2 regions of the Peribacillus sp. NPDC058075 genome follow, and region 1 is predicted to be linked to the other one. Evidence: riboswitches for the same ligand, from Rfam matches in the RefSeq annotation. Region 1 holds a riboswitch; the other holds the start of a gene.
The links. Region 1 has a riboswitch for FMN ahead of ACFVS1_RS05585 (ECF transporter S component). Riboswitches for the same ligand answer to the same signal wherever they lie in the genome.

Region 2: linked by a shared signal. The riboswitch ahead of ribE (riboflavin synthase) and the one ahead of ACFVS1_RS05585 (ECF transporter S component) in region 1 are both predicted to bind FMN.

Annotation. Positions count from the first base shown of each region.
Region 1 covers NZ_JBHVSL010000001.1:1,097,230-1,104,816, reverse strand. Annotated here, with positions in the region: gene ACFVS1_RS05600 (RecQ family ATP-dependent DNA helicase) at 1-808, opposite strand, end outside; gene ACFVS1_RS05595 (YpbB family protein) at 811-1,872, opposite strand; gene ACFVS1_RS05590 (ferredoxin) at 2,163-2,411, shown strand; gene ACFVS1_RS05585 (ECF transporter S component) at 2,533-3,114, opposite strand; FMN riboswitch at 3,280-3,415, opposite strand; gene serA (phosphoglycerate dehydrogenase) at 3,713-5,287, shown strand; gene ACFVS1_RS05575 (hypothetical protein) at 5,385-6,608, opposite strand; gene sigX (RNA polymerase sigma factor SigX) at 6,574-7,134, opposite strand; gene ACFVS1_RS05565 (ATP-binding protein) at 7,347-7,587, opposite strand, start outside.
Region 2 covers NZ_JBHVSL010000003.1:192,799-200,385, forward strand. Annotated here, with positions in the region: gene ACFVS1_RS21685 (DHH family phosphoesterase) at 1-43, opposite strand, end outside; gene ribH (6,7-dimethyl-8-ribityllumazine synthase) at 431-901, opposite strand; partial or broken gene ribB (3,4-dihydroxy-2-butanone-4-phosphate synthase) at 980-1,618, opposite strand; gene ribE (riboflavin synthase) at 1,637-2,275, opposite strand; FMN riboswitch at 2,421-2,551, opposite strand; gene ACFVS1_RS21705 (DNA-binding protein) at 2,758-2,955, opposite strand; gene ACFVS1_RS21710 (hypothetical protein) at 2,958-3,254, opposite strand; partial or broken gene ACFVS1_RS21715 (class I SAM-dependent methyltransferase) at 3,422-3,837, opposite strand; gene ACFVS1_RS21720 (aspartyl-phosphate phosphatase Spo0E family protein) at 4,069-4,221, shown strand; gene ACFVS1_RS21725 (hypothetical protein) at 4,704-4,925, opposite strand; gene ACFVS1_RS21730 (YolD-like family protein) at 5,029-5,934, opposite strand; gene ACFVS1_RS21735 (hypothetical protein) at 5,996-6,310, shown strand; gene ACFVS1_RS21740 (hypothetical protein) at 6,619-7,119, opposite strand; gene ACFVS1_RS21745 (hypothetical protein) at 7,126-7,539, opposite strand.

The sequences.
Region 1 (7,587 bases):
TGAGCATCCTTTGATCCTGTTCCATTCCACCGTGATAATAATTGACACTATCGATCCCGTTTTCCTGTAAAAACCCTGTGACCGATTCCGCCACTTTTTTAGAGGAAAAATAAATAATCCCGCTTCCGGTAAATTTCCTTACAAGCTCCAGCACACGTGCTAGCTTCTCATCGTAGCTGAACAGTCGTTCGACAATGATTGCAATATTTTCCCGATCAACTGATGAGACTGTTTCCTTGACCGGCTCAATATTGAGTTTGCCAACGATATCCCTCCGGACCTCATCGGTTGCAGTTGCTGTCAGGGCAAGAGTCAACGGATTGCTTAATTCACGCCTCACTTCTCCTAAATTCAAATAATCGGGACGGAAATCATACCCCCATTGTGAGATGCAGTGTGCTTCATCTATGACGAACAAGCCTATATCTATGGATTTCAAGGATTTTATCACACCATCCAGGCTTAGCATTTCAGGAGATAAAAAGATAAAACGATAACTATGCAACCGGTCGAAAGCTTTCCTTTTTTGTTTTAATGACAAAAAAGAGTTGAGGGTCAATACACTTTTTTCGCCACTCATCTTCAGCTGATCTGCCTGATCCTGCATTAATGATAATAACGGGGAGACAATTAGGACAGTCTTATTTAAAAGATAAGCCGGCAGCTGGTAACATAATGATTTACCTGACCCGGTCGGTAGCATCGCTAAAGTATGATTGCCGGACATCAATGATTCGACCACTTCCTTTTGTCCAGGACGGAATTCATCAAAACCGAATTTTTCTTTGAGGACTCGTTCTATTTTCATCATCACTCACCTATTTTCGCAAGTACAAGTCTTATTTGGAAAAAGCTTATCTCTTTATTATCGACCATCTGCTTAATTGCTTTAAGCTTTTTCGTTCCAAGTTCCTTAATAGCTTCAGCAATTTTCCTCTCATCCTCGATAGTCACATAATCTGAAATCGGAAAACTCTTGTCCGATAAGACAATTTCTACGAGGTGATCTTCGATGGTGTTGACTTTCAATCTGCGGATTTCAGCAATCTCACCCAGACTTTTCCCTTCCTGGATGTATCGTAAAGTAGTCTGTGTAGATTGTGTCAAATGAGGATATCCACTACTTTTCCAATCATTTGTTAATCTGGACAAGAGAGGGTAATCCTTTCCCATTTCCAATTCGGCAAGCATTTGATGCAATGAGTCAAGGAATGTAAAGCGAACATACTCTTCTTCTACGTCTTTCCTTTTTGCAATCTGTTCAAACGTAAGTCCAATCCTGTTAATCCCGGTTATTTTCAAAATGAAAATGTCTCGTTTCATATCACTTTGACTTTCTAAAAGGGATATCAGTTCATCATATAGATGTTGGGCAATCAACGCTCGATCCTGACGATTGGCCTGTAAAAATTCCTTTACGAAGAATTGGATTTTGGGATTTCTTTGTATCGGATAAAAACGTCTTTCATTGTGGACAATATGGGATATGGTTTGAATGAGTAAGTTTAACCTTCCCCAGAAAACCGGGGTGATATTGTGATACTTCCAACCATTTATATACGCTGGAAAAGGATTATTTTTAAAGTAATCGACTAACTTCCCCTCACCTTGCATACTAATCTCATATGCATCTGGTTTATCCGTTAAATTAATCAAATCATGCTTAAGTAAAAGTTCAATGTTTTGATTTAATTGCTGACGGGTAAATCGAGGTATTGTCCCAAAAATATCCGTTAGCCCGAATAAATGGGCATCTTGGATTGTTTGTGACGATTTCTTCCCCTGCAGCATATGGTATATAGCATAAATGGAGCGTTCGCCTTGAAATTTTTTTATCGCATATAGAATGATGGCCTGTAGATAATTATTCATGGGACTCACATCCTTGTTTCATTTAACCAATAAACCCATTGTAACAAATAACTGCAAAAATCGCCGTTATTATTGATGAATACAATGGAAATCATGTGACTAAATGACGAATCATGGAAAGAACCAAGTTAATTATTTCGATGTTATCCGTTGTCATTGTGCTACATGATAGTTATTATCAATACAATTTCTATTGAAAAGTTTGGCATTCGGTCTTACAATAAGAAAGAGATAATAATCTGAAATAAAAAGATTATCAGTTGTCAATCAACTTAGGAGGGGTTATATTCATGGCTAAATTTACTATTGTGGATAAAGAAACATGCATAGCTTGTGGAGCTTGCGGAGCAGCGGCACCAGATATATATGATTACGATGACGAAGGGATTGCGTTTGTTACCCTTGACGATAACGAGGGAATCGTTGAAATTCCTGATGTACTTATAGATGACATGATGGATGCATTTGAAGGATGCCCAACGGATTCTATTAAAGTTGCTGACGAAGCATTTGACGGAGATGCACTTAAATTCGAATAACGTACAAGCCATTTTCTATCGAAAATGGCTTTTCTTTTGTCATCTCCCATACTAAAACAGGCATAAAAAAACAACCGAATACGAATATCCGGTTGTTTTTTTATTTCTATCGTCAATGCCATTAAGCATTTTTATATAATGTTTGCTTATTGATCCATGTCTGTAATTTAATGAACAGCAGCATGAATACAGATGTGATGAGTAGGCCTTTAATTACATTGAAAGGCAAGATTGCCGTCGTAACGAACTTTCTTGACTCGGGTGCCGACATTGCATCCCATCCCATAAAGAAGGTATAAGCCGGTAAGAAGACATAATAGTTTAAAACACTCATGAATACTGCCATGGAAACTGTTCCCGCAAGTAAAGCGAATGTCATCCCTTTTTTTGAATTGATTTTCTGAAATACATAATAAGTCGGCAAGACAAACAGTATTCCGGCTATAAAGTTAGCGATATGCCCGACAGGTACAGCAGTCAAGGTCCCTGTCATGACTAAATCCAATAGGTTCTTAATGAACTCGACCAGAATTCCAGCCATTGGACCGAAAATTAATGCCGCCATCAGTGCTGGTATGTCGCTAAAATCAACATTGAGAAAAGGAGGGAATCCCGGAAACGGGAAATTTAAAAGCATTAATAAATAAGAAATGCTTCCCATCATGGCAAGTGTAACCGTTTTTTTCACTTTGTTCTTTTTCATAGGTCTCTCTCCTTCTTTTCCGATCTACCTGAAAAAGAGGTTAGGGTTCCAAAATATGTTGATGCTCAATAAAAAAACCTTTAATTCCAATAGAATTAAAGGGATAAATTAAAGGTTACATCAAACAAACGTTCAGCAAAAAACTGTTGAAACGCACTCAGGAACCTCCATCTTCTCCCATCCAGACTATACTGTCGGCTTTGGATTCGCACCAAATCCTGCCTTGTAAGGCTCGCGGGCTTAGAAGAAGAAATCCTTCATCACCGCCGGTGGGGAATTGCGCCCCGCCCCGAAGATAGATCTATAAAATTTTTTATACTTCCCATTATATCTGAATTACACGTTTTTTGATAGCACTTTTTTTTCAGTTGATTCATAGTGGATACACAAAATGAAAATACAAAATAATGAAAATTATTTTTTTATATTATTCAATCCTTGATGAAGCCATTTATATCGCGACATTAAGCAGATGATTAGATGATAGATTTTCTATTAAGCGCTTACATCCAGATAAGCCAAATTGACATATTCAGCATTTCAATTGTAAAATTAACTGAAATTTAAGATAATTCTTTTCCTAGGAAGGTGTTTAGACGTGTATCGGATTTTAGTAGCAGACGCCATTAAACCAGAAGGACTCGGACCGCTATCTGAGGCATCCAATATTCATCTCATTCAGAAGACCGTAGAGGAAGCTGCAAACGAACTTGATCAGATTGATGCAATTCTTGTAAGGAGTGCTACGAAGGTTTCGGAGGATTTAATGAACCGTATGCCGCAGCTAAAAATTATAGCACGCGCTGGTGTCGGTGTTGATAACATAGATATCCCCTCGGCGACAAAACGCGGGATTGTCGTGGTTAATGCACCTGACGGCAACACCATTTCAACAGCTGAACATACATTCGCCATGATGGCTTCATTAATGCGCCACATTCCGCAAGCTTATGCTTCACTGAAGAATGGGGAGTGGAAACGTTCTTCATATACGGGTACTGAACTGCGCGGGAAAACATTAGGAATAATTGGCTTTGGACGTATCGGAGGGGAAATTGCCAAACGCGCTAAGGTATTCGGCATGGATGTCATTGTCTATGATCCGTTCCTTACTGTCGATCGAGCAAAGAAAATGTCCGTATCCGCCCTGCCGTTAGATGAATTGCTTCCTAAAGCAGACATCATTACTGTTCATACACCACTTACGAATGAAACTAGAGGATTAATCAATAAAGCAAAACTGCTTACCTGTAAAAAAGGGGTGTATGTACTGAACTGCGCCCGGGGCGGTATTCTGGACGAAGATGATTTATATGAAATGATAGTTCAAGGACATGTTGCAGGGGCGGCACTGGACGTTTTCGTCGAAGAACCTCCACTTGGCCATAAACTGCTTGAACTGGATAGAGTCATTGCTACACCGCATCTGGGCGCTTCCACTAAAGAAGCACAATTAAATGTTGCCGTACAGGTTGCCCAAGAAGTGTTGACCTATTTCGAAGGAAATCCAGTCTCAAGTTCGATCAACCTTCCAGCCATATCTAAAGAAGTGTTTGAAAAGGTACAGCCGTTTTATCAGCTTGTTCAGCAAATGGGATCCATTGCTTCTCAGTGCATGAATGAAGGAATTCAGGAAATCTCCGTTACGTATGCTGGAGAATCATTGGATTTCGATACAGCGATTCTTACAAAAAGTCTAATCTCTGGATTTTTCAGATCAAGGGTCGATGCATCAGTAAATGAAGTGAATGCCTTGTTGATCGCAAAAGAGCGCGGCATAACCGTTGGTGAAAAAATCTCTACGGACTCTTTAGGTTACTCGAATTTGATCAGCCTAAAAGTAAAAGGTGACCACCGTGAATTAACAATCAGTGGGACCTATATCGAAAATTACGGTTCTCGAATCGTAGGTTTGAATGGTTTCAAAATCGACTTTCACCCAGAACCGAATTTACTTTATATCCAGCATACCGATAAACCTGGTGTAATCGGTAACGTAGGTAAGGTCCTGGGAGATCACGGAGTCAATATCGCCACCATGCAGGTTGGCCGAAAAGAAGCTGGCGGGGAAGCCATCATGGTTTTGAGCTTTGATTTACCATTGGAAGATAACATGAAACAATTTTTAATGGAAACAGAAGACATTACATTCATGGCCCGTATTTCATTATAAGAAAAAAAGTGCCCGTTAGCGCGGGCACTTTTTCTGTGAATGCATGGGGCTCTTGCCAACCATGGACAGGGTGTTTATAAACGCATTGCCCGCTGCATCAATTCACTCGGTTCGGTGCTTTGGGCACCAATATGTCGTCAGTTAAATTCAGCTGGCCTACCTCTTCAATTGGAGCATTTTCAAACTTCACTTTTTCAAAACCAAAATCCTTAGCTATGAAGAGTATGGCTTCTAAGGCTTGAAGGGATTCCTCATTATTTTCAATTGCAGCTTGATCTGATAATTGGATGATCACAAGATCTCCATTAGAGCTTATCTTTTCCCATTTCAGGTCAGGCGGGATTGCAGGAGAAATTCCCTCGATGTCTGCCTCCCCTTTTCCAGCTTGCAGCGCCTCCTCAAAGTCCTGATATCCCATATTGCTTGGAACAAGAAACCTTGGGGAGGACTTATCTTTTTGGTAAAGCAGGTATGTGCGATTTTTTTGATGAGGTATTGCCACCTCCTTTAAATATCCCGCATGTGCAAACTTGGCACCTTTCTTACCTTCTGTAGAAAATGTCAATTTCTCTATATTATTGTAGGAAAGCGTTTCCTCCATCGAATGGAGAAAAAGTGTATCTTCATCCAATAGTTGGCTTTTTTCTTGAAAATCAATATGAGCAGTGGCCATATCGTTTCCTTGGCTAATCTTTATATCAAGTGGAAAATAGTCAGATAACCCATATTGCTCTTCATTGATATCGGACATTTGATTAACTAACTGTTTCAATGTATCACTTTGATCATAATGTTTGAGTTTAATTGAAATGGGAACGATGAAATTCATTTGATCATCTGGGATACCCATCGTAATGATCGATGAATTGTGTAGGTCATCTTGATAGATCGCTTGTGCAAAGTTTTTTTCCTTTTTCCCTTTTCCGGGTTCCATTTCAGAAACCCCGTCTTTAGATTCGATTTTTGCTTGCTTACTCGAAAACTCTTGAATATCCTGTTTATCTTCTGGAGGATTTTCTTTGTTGCTTGCATCCTGCCGTTCACGATCTGCCGTTTCCTTATCTTCAGATAGAGATAATTTCCCACTACTGCCGCTACCCTCTTGACTTGTCGTTCCTTTTTTTTCAATAATTAACGATGATGCCAAAACAACCATTAAGAATAAGGAGGCAACACCCGCAATTAGAGGTATCCAGTGTTTCTTTCTCTTTTTATCATGCACTCTTGCAAACACCTCTGCCTTGGTTCGGTCATCTTTAAATTTCGGAAGCTCTCGGAGCATGTCTTCAATTTCGCTTTCTTTCCAACGGGACCTTCTCAATGCGGTGGCCCTCCTTCCCTGATAAATCCTCCATCAACTTTTTAATAGCCTTTAAAGCACGGTGCTGGGTTGTTTTTACCTTACTTTCACTCCAATTCAATACTTCAGCAGTTTCCGTAATGGACAATCCCTGAATATATCGTAAAATGATGACGGATCTTTGATTCGTGGTACACCGGTTTAAGCATTGATAAATATCTTGGATTTTATCGTTCATGATAGCCACTTCTTCGGGAATGGGTTCTTTATCTTTTATCAATTGCCTATCCCAATCAAAGTTAGGAAAGATTTTGTCTTTCCACCCTTTTTGTTTCCGAAAGTAATCAATCGTCACATTTCTAGCAATCGAATACATCCACGTTTTTTCACTGCTCTTTCCTTCAAACCGTTCATACGCCTTCATCACCCGGATATAGACCTCCTGGACAAGGTCCTCAGCCGTTTCTCGATTTTTAGTCATATAAAATATAAATTGATAAATTTCCTGATGATATTTCTCATAAAGATCGTGGAAAACGGAATCCATCATTTCCCCACATCCGTTCATAAATATAGTCGTCAATCCTAAACAAAAGTTACATACTTCGGCTTTTATCTTATTATAAAATTCCGTTAATTTCCACATATTCGGGACTTATCTGTTTCCTAAAAAAAACAAAGGCAAGTTGGAAAGAATCCAATTGCCTTTGTCTTCTCAGTTCCTTATGAAACAAGATTTTTTGGCAAGCCACCCGTCATTCATTCAGCATTCTCCAAAATTCGAGGCAGGATAAAACTGAACGTCGTCCCTTTATTAGGCAAACTGTTTACCGATATGAAGCCATCATGGGCATTGATTATATTTTTTACGATGGCCAAACCCAATCCGGTTCCCGAACGCCCGCGGGTCCTTGCTTTATCCGCTTTATAAAACCTCTCGAATACAAAAGGTAAATCTTCTTCGGGAATTCCTGATCCAGAGTCCTTCACATCAATGATC
Region 2 (7,587 bases), on a different contig from region 1:
AGCCGACTCCATCTAAATCATTATGTGTAAAGAGATGGTACACACAAACCCCTCCTAGTAACTAATAAATTTACTTTTCCCTAAAGACATGAATTTCAATTGCAATCTTTACAATTGTAGCATAATCATATCCGCATATTTTATCATGCTTCCATTACGTGATGCTTTTGTTCGTTTTTTTTTTTTGAAATTCCCTAATGATTCTTTATTTTCCATGATTTATACCTAAAAACACATTACTTTGAAATCGAGGTATTTTCATTGAAGAGGTTGCTGTGAGAGTTGAAGATCAGCATTCACTAATCGATCAACTAGCTAGGAACTTTGAAGAATTTGCTTAATGGTTTAAGAAAGCTGCTCCAATGCAAATGAACCGGTACATCAAAAAAAGCCGCAGGGATATTATTCCCTGCGGCTTCCTTAAGCCAAATCACTGTTCAATCAATTTTCCAAGGTTGGCCATTTCAATGGCACTAACCGCCGCTTCATAGCCTTTGTTACCTGATTTAGTTCCTGCACGTTCAATCGCTTGTTCAATATTTTCAGTTGTCAGCAAACCGAAGATAACCGGTACACCTGTTTCCAATGAAACGGAAGCCATGCCTTTAGCTGCTTCATTGCAGACATAATCATAATGTGAAGTGGCACCCCTGATTACCGTTCCAAGACCGATTACCGCATCATATTTACCTGTATTAACAAGTTTTTTTGCAATTAACGGAAGTTCAAAAGCACCCGGGACCCACGCGATGTCAACATCATTCTCATCAACGCCATGACGCTTAAGGCCATCCAATGCCCCTCCTAAAAGCTTGCTTGTGATAAACTCATTAAATCTTCCTACCACGATGCCGACTTTCAATCCTGATCCGATTAATTGTGCTTCAATAGTTTTCCCCATGTCCAATTCCTCCTAATTTTAAAAAACAATATAATTTTTTTGTTCTGTTAAGATTAATTCCTTAAATCCTCAAGCTTTCGGGATGTTCAGTTCAAGCTCCTGTTTCCCGCTCGTATCATTTTGTTGAAGATACCGAATCAAATCGGCTATCGTAATGAATTTCAGGTTGAATTTATCAGCGATGACTTCTAAATCGGATACCCGAGCCATCGATCCATCTTCATTCATGATTTCACAAATGACACCAGCTGGAGCAGCACCGCATAATTTCGCCAAGTCCACCGATGCCTCTGTATGTCCTGCCCTCCTTAATACGCCGCCTTCTTTTGCGACTATCGGAAAAGTGTGACCAGGCCTTTGAAAATCTTCAGCGACCGAATCTTCATTAAGAAGCTCAAGGATGGTCAAGGACCTTTCAAAAGCACTGATTCCTGTAGAGGTGCTTTTATGGTCGACACTTACCGTAAAAGCAGTGCCATGATGATCGGTATTTTCTCCTACCATAGGATGCAGTTTCAATTTCGCTGCCAGTTCTTCAGTGATGGTTGTACAAATCAAACCACGTCCATGAGTCGCCATGAAATTAATCGCTTCCGGTGTGGCCTTTTCGGCCAGCACTACAAAATCCCCTTCATTTTCACGGTCTTCATCATCGGATACGATTACTACCTTGCCAGCCTTCAAATCTTCTATCGCTTCTTCTATTGTATGGAACATCATTACACCGCCCTTTTATTAGAATCCATGCTCTGCCAAAAACTCTAAATTCAGTCCTGGTTTTGGATTTCCATTTTTCATTTGATGTATTATATATTTCCCTATCATGTCGTTTTCAATGTTAACTATATCGCCAGCCGCTTTTTGTCCCAATATGGTGTCCTGATGAGTCAATGGAATCAGTGATACAGTCAATAGGTTCCTTTCGATCCCAAATATCGTCAAGCTCGTCCCATCAATGGCCACGGATCCTTTTGGAATGCAAAAGGCACTGAGCCCCTCTTCCAATTGGATTACATAATATACGGCATTTTCTTTCCGTTCTTTTTTTATGATCGTTCCGGTTCCGTCGATATGACCTGAAACAAAATGACCGCCAAACCTTCCCTGTGCACTCATGGCTCGTTCAAGATTCACAGATGATCCCAATTTCAAAGTCCGGATCGTGGAAGCTTTGACCGTTTCCGGCATCACGTCGACCGTAAACAGACTTTTCGTGAAGGACGTTACCGTTAAGCAGACCCCGTTGACTGAAATACTATCCCCCAGATGAACATCTTCAAGGATTTTTTCAGAACGAATCGATAACTCCATACTGCTTTTTCCTTTTTTCATGGAATGTACGGTCCCGATATCCTCAATGATTCCCGTAAACATATTTTTCCCCCTTTTATAAAATATAAAAAACCCCTTAGGATGACCTAAGGAGTTAGCAGGAGAAATGAGTGAAAAAATTGTATACCTAAAAAGCCTAATATTTTCATTTTTGAAAAATTAGGCGTACGTATACACTTGGGTTCCACACGTCCTTCTCCCATCCAGACTTTACTGTCGGCTTTGGAATCTCACCAAATCCTGCCTTTAACAGGCTCGCGGGCTTAGAATTTCTTCATCACCGCCGGTTGGGATTTTCACCCGACCCCGAAGGACACTATCAACACATTGCTGTGCTTTCTAGTATTATGTTGTTGTTTAAAAGCCTATGTAATAGGGTTTTAACGGTGTATGATACTTATCGAAATGTTTTGTAGTTCTTTTAGTTATTGCTCATTCCTACCAAGTATCCTACCAAAAACCTACCACTGTGCTCGCTTTTAACTAATGACATATTACCATGACAAAATAAAAAGAACAAGGATTCAATCTCCATGCTCTTCTCCATCAAGCCATTTAAAAAATGTCACTTTCGATACTTTGTAAATTCGCCCAATCTTAATGACATGAAAAGGTGGGTTTTTAAATAATTCGTATGTCTGGCTTCTTCCTATACACAATATATCTTGAACGTGTTTGGGTTCCAGTGCTTCTGATAGGTCGTCTCTGCTTGGTGTAGCCATCCTTATTCTCCCCTCCTATTTAATACTGCTATGTTTAAATTAAGAGCCAACTTATAAAAAGCTTTCCAACGAATTTTTGTATCCTCATGAGTCTGGACATGTACCGATAACCTAGCCGCCTTTGAATTTGCAACACTGTAATTTGTATTGATTTTTTTGATCGTTTCTTTCTGGCTTTTAACCTTATTGGCCGTTTGGATATATGACTTTTGAATCTCATCAAGCAAAGGCTTTAACCGTTTTGTTGAAACTGTCTTTTGACCGTCCACAATTCTTCTTAGCTCGGCTAGTTCTTTCATGAATTGACTCCTTCCTTCAGCATTAAATATTTATCGGAACTTCCTGTCCTTTGCTAACATATAATTTAATTTGGGTGCTTACATTTTATATTTCCTTTCGGATTAGTAAAACTATCTTTGGCCGGGATAGGTACATTTTTTATGTCACGGTTTATTCGGACTATTCATTACTTCATAAAAACTAACCAATGCGTTTTACTTCTTCTATTTCCAAACAACGGTTCAAACCCAATAGCATTAAGGACTTCTTTCAATGAGATTTGGTCCTCGTTCCATTTAAAAATCAGTGTTCCGTTTGGCTTTAAAACCCTCATGCATTCCTTGAATCCTTGATTTATATCAAATTCCCATAACTCATCTAATTTCCCGTACTTCTTGGCCAACCACGAATCTTCACCAGCTTTGATTAAATGTGGAGGATCAAATACAACCAGATAAAACGATTCATCATTAAATGGCATATTTCTAAAGTCCGCTATTACGTCCGGATTGACGTTTAAAGTTCGACCATCACATAGACTTTCATTATTTGACGATTATCCATGTACGTTACATCATCATTTTGTTTATCAAACCAAAACATTCTACTACCGCAGCATGCATCCAAAATACGTTGCACCTAATCTCCCCCTTCCTTCACAATTTGTGTCCACCATTTATTCGAACTGTGACGTAATGCAGGATAATTTTATGTCTATTTCCCTATTTATTAACAAGTTTAGGAGAAAATATTTTAATAATTAAATAATTGTAATATAATCCTAAAATAGAAATTACTTACCTAAAAAGGAGTATTCAAATGTGCGAAATAAAAATGTATAGGGAGTTAGAATTAAATATAAAGAACCTAAGAAAATTACTTATAGAAACTGGTGTTAAAAAAGGTCTAAATCATCAAGAAACACTTAAATATAGTGAAAAGCTAGACAAGTTGATTCTTAAGCAATCCCTAATAAGTAATTATTAAATACTTAATGTTTTACAGCAATCAATGTTCTTTATCGAACGAATTAACATTTTCATCTCCCCTTTATGTCGCAGTTTGTGTCAAATATTCAGTCATTTGGATAGTAATTGTAATAGAAATGTTAAGTTTTTATTTAAATCCTATTCAGATGTTTTTCCATGATAAAATTGTGGAATTGCAAAGTATAAGTCGCAAAGCTCAGGTGTTAAGATATTTTTTGATGGCTTATAATCTATTAAAAAGAGGTTTTTAATATGTTAATCCCTACTATTTACTCAACTAATACAGATGATAGACACATAGTTAAAGACAAGAATACTGTTGAATGTGGAGCCAGATACAATGTATTTCCTTTGTTAACAAGACAAGATCTTAGGAAGATTAGATTCATGCATTACGAAAAAGTAACATGTCCAAGATGTAAAATGAGTGTCATGAAGAGTCAATATTATTCCTAAACCCCTAATGTCAAAAATTTTCGTCTACTGTTTCAGCACCATTCCGATTTTATCGATTAACATTTCAGTAATATATTTTTGCTCATAGTACCTTTTTTCTGCCGCCTTTTGATTTTGTACCGCGCCTTTAACGGCTCCTTCAATTGTCTTTTTAATGTCCTTCACGGCCTTTTCACTTAGTCCTGTACCGTGTTCTTCCTGGATGCAATGTTTAAGGTGATTAGTGAATTCTGAAATTGTTCTCATCCTTCTCACTCCTTAACTTGCGATATTGTTACTCAGCAATCGATAAGTCAGATCCAAGTGATTCATACTCTTCAGCGAACATAAACATATCACCATCACTTTTTTAAGTTTTATTTTTACAGCGATTTAAAACGGTTTGATATGAAAAGAAGCATTTTCTACCGGCTTCACGTACCGATCTATATTCCTCCAAAATCTCCATTGTATCTTTATCAAGCCTAACAACTGGTTTACTTGTAGACTTAAATCCTGTCTTTTTGCCAAGTTCCTTTTTGGTGATAAATTCAAGATTCACAAAATAATTATCTGTTTTAATTAAATTCTTATGATGCAATACTTCACCTTGCTTGGCGTTACCTACAAAGTGATGAGCAACCAAATGTGAAATCTTATATTTATTGACTTTGTTCTTAAAAAGCACCTTTATCATTAAGTTCCCACTACGCTTATGGAGATAAGGAAGCAAAAACATTTCTAACTTTTTGTATAAACGCTTGAAACGACCATAATTAGAAATTAGGAATTTTCCGTCTGAACCTTCGATAGCTTTCCACACTTCATTATGGTATTTTTCCTTTACATACCAATCTTTTCGCTGCTGTACAGTCGTTTTATGGTCGGCTATATAGCAATTAACGTTTGATAGCTTCATCTTTCTTGATTTATGAGTAGCTAGGCTTGAAAACGATTTTCCTGTTAATAATTCCAATTCTTTATAGTTTTTTTCTTTAAAATATTGGTTCTTGGATCGTATAACTAAAGCAAAGGTCTCCCTCCATTTCGCTCTATACTGAATTTTCTCAAAGGAGCTATCTTTCTTCTGGATTCGTAACTCTTTCGTTACAGGATGAATGTACACACAGTATCCATGCAATTCTTTTGGATTTCTCTCATTATGTATTGTAAAACTTATTGGTAAATGATATTCCATCGCATAATGAATGTTGTTTTCAAACTCTTCAATCTGGTATTCATCAAGGATAGGTTTTTTGTTTAGGGAAATTATTATTCCTAGTTATGAACCTAATCATTCTCCATATCTATACATAATCTAAAGGAACTAAATTATTATGGAGGAATTACTTGAAATGTATGAATTAAATGCAGGTTTATTTACAGATGATTTATGGAGAATTACTGTAGGTGGAATTGGCCCAATCGGAGGGATTGGACGCATTGGACACATTACTCATATTCCCGTTGGTATTGGTGGTGTTGGCTCCATTGGAGATTATGGTGGTATTGGTATTAGCTATGGTTTTCCATTTGCAGGAGGTCTCACAGGTGGAGCATTGCTTACAGAGCCCTATTATGGTGGATACAGTGGATATGGATATCCCGGATATGCTCCATATCCATACTCATATTCATACGACACTTATTGAGAAAAATGGTCAAAAATGTAAAGATATTCTTATTTAAAAGCCAGGATAGATGTTTCCATAAACATTCATAACCACCCATCCTAACTAATAAATTTTGAAATTACACATCACAAAAAATTCATTTAATTTTGGATAAGTTTATTATATGCTTGATAAGCTACTACCACTCCGCAATAAGAAATAAAGCAGAGCCTCCTAGTGTAAACAACCTTCCTATTAAGGTGTTTTTTGCTTCTTCAATAATTGAATGATCATTATTCATATTATTGCCCCCCGACCGAATAAATTTATATTAATACATGCAAAAATCACTGTTGATAAAAATGGGGATAAATAAAATTTTGTAAGACGACCACTTCTCTTTTTAGCGATTCTGTAATATATATTAAAGATTTCATATCCTGATGTAAGGAATTTATTTGTTTTTCCATTTTTTTCATTTTATTACTTTGTTCCTTCGCTTCTTGTTCTGCTTTTTTTTCTAATAATGCTGTTTGTTCAATTGCGAGTGCAGTAGCTCCTGTAGATACCAAGTCTCCAACTGTCACCAGTATAGACCCAATCAGTGCTAATATAAAACCTGCATCAGATTCTGAACCGGATGTGGAGGTATTTTTCGCGTTATTAGTTCCTCCTACTCCTTCTTCACCTTCTTCGACCGCTTTGACCTCTTGATCTTCTACTGCAATTCCGAGAACCGTGATAATATTCCCTATATTCACGATCATTGCCCCAAAAAAATCTATCTTATCCGCAGTATTAGTAGGTAACGATAACAATATATCATTTTCATCAAATCCTTGGTTCAAAGCTTCTCACCTTCTTGGTTGTGAATTTAGCTTTTCGATCAAACCGAGTGTAGTTTCAGTTATTTCCTGCTGGATGACTTTTAATATAGAAATCTCATTCAAGATATCAGCTTCCTTTATATCGATGGGTGTGACATTTTCACTCATTAATATTAAACTGTTTAGACAATCTAATATATCTTTAAATGCTTTAATTAATGATCCATGTTCCGTTTCCAAAATAAATGGAGGAGAAATTGTCTCAAGAGATTGTATACTGCTTTGACTAACAATTTTTGCATTTTTTATATCCAAAAAATACTGTTGATAATCAGAAATAATTCCATTTGAATAGACAGAGTAAATCATGTTGGAAATATACACTAAGTTCCCTCCGACCAAATGGAGAGTTTGGCCGTATTGCTTGAAATTTTTTCTCATACGAACCCCTCCTGGATTTACCGAATGACAATGGGCTATTTGCTTAGA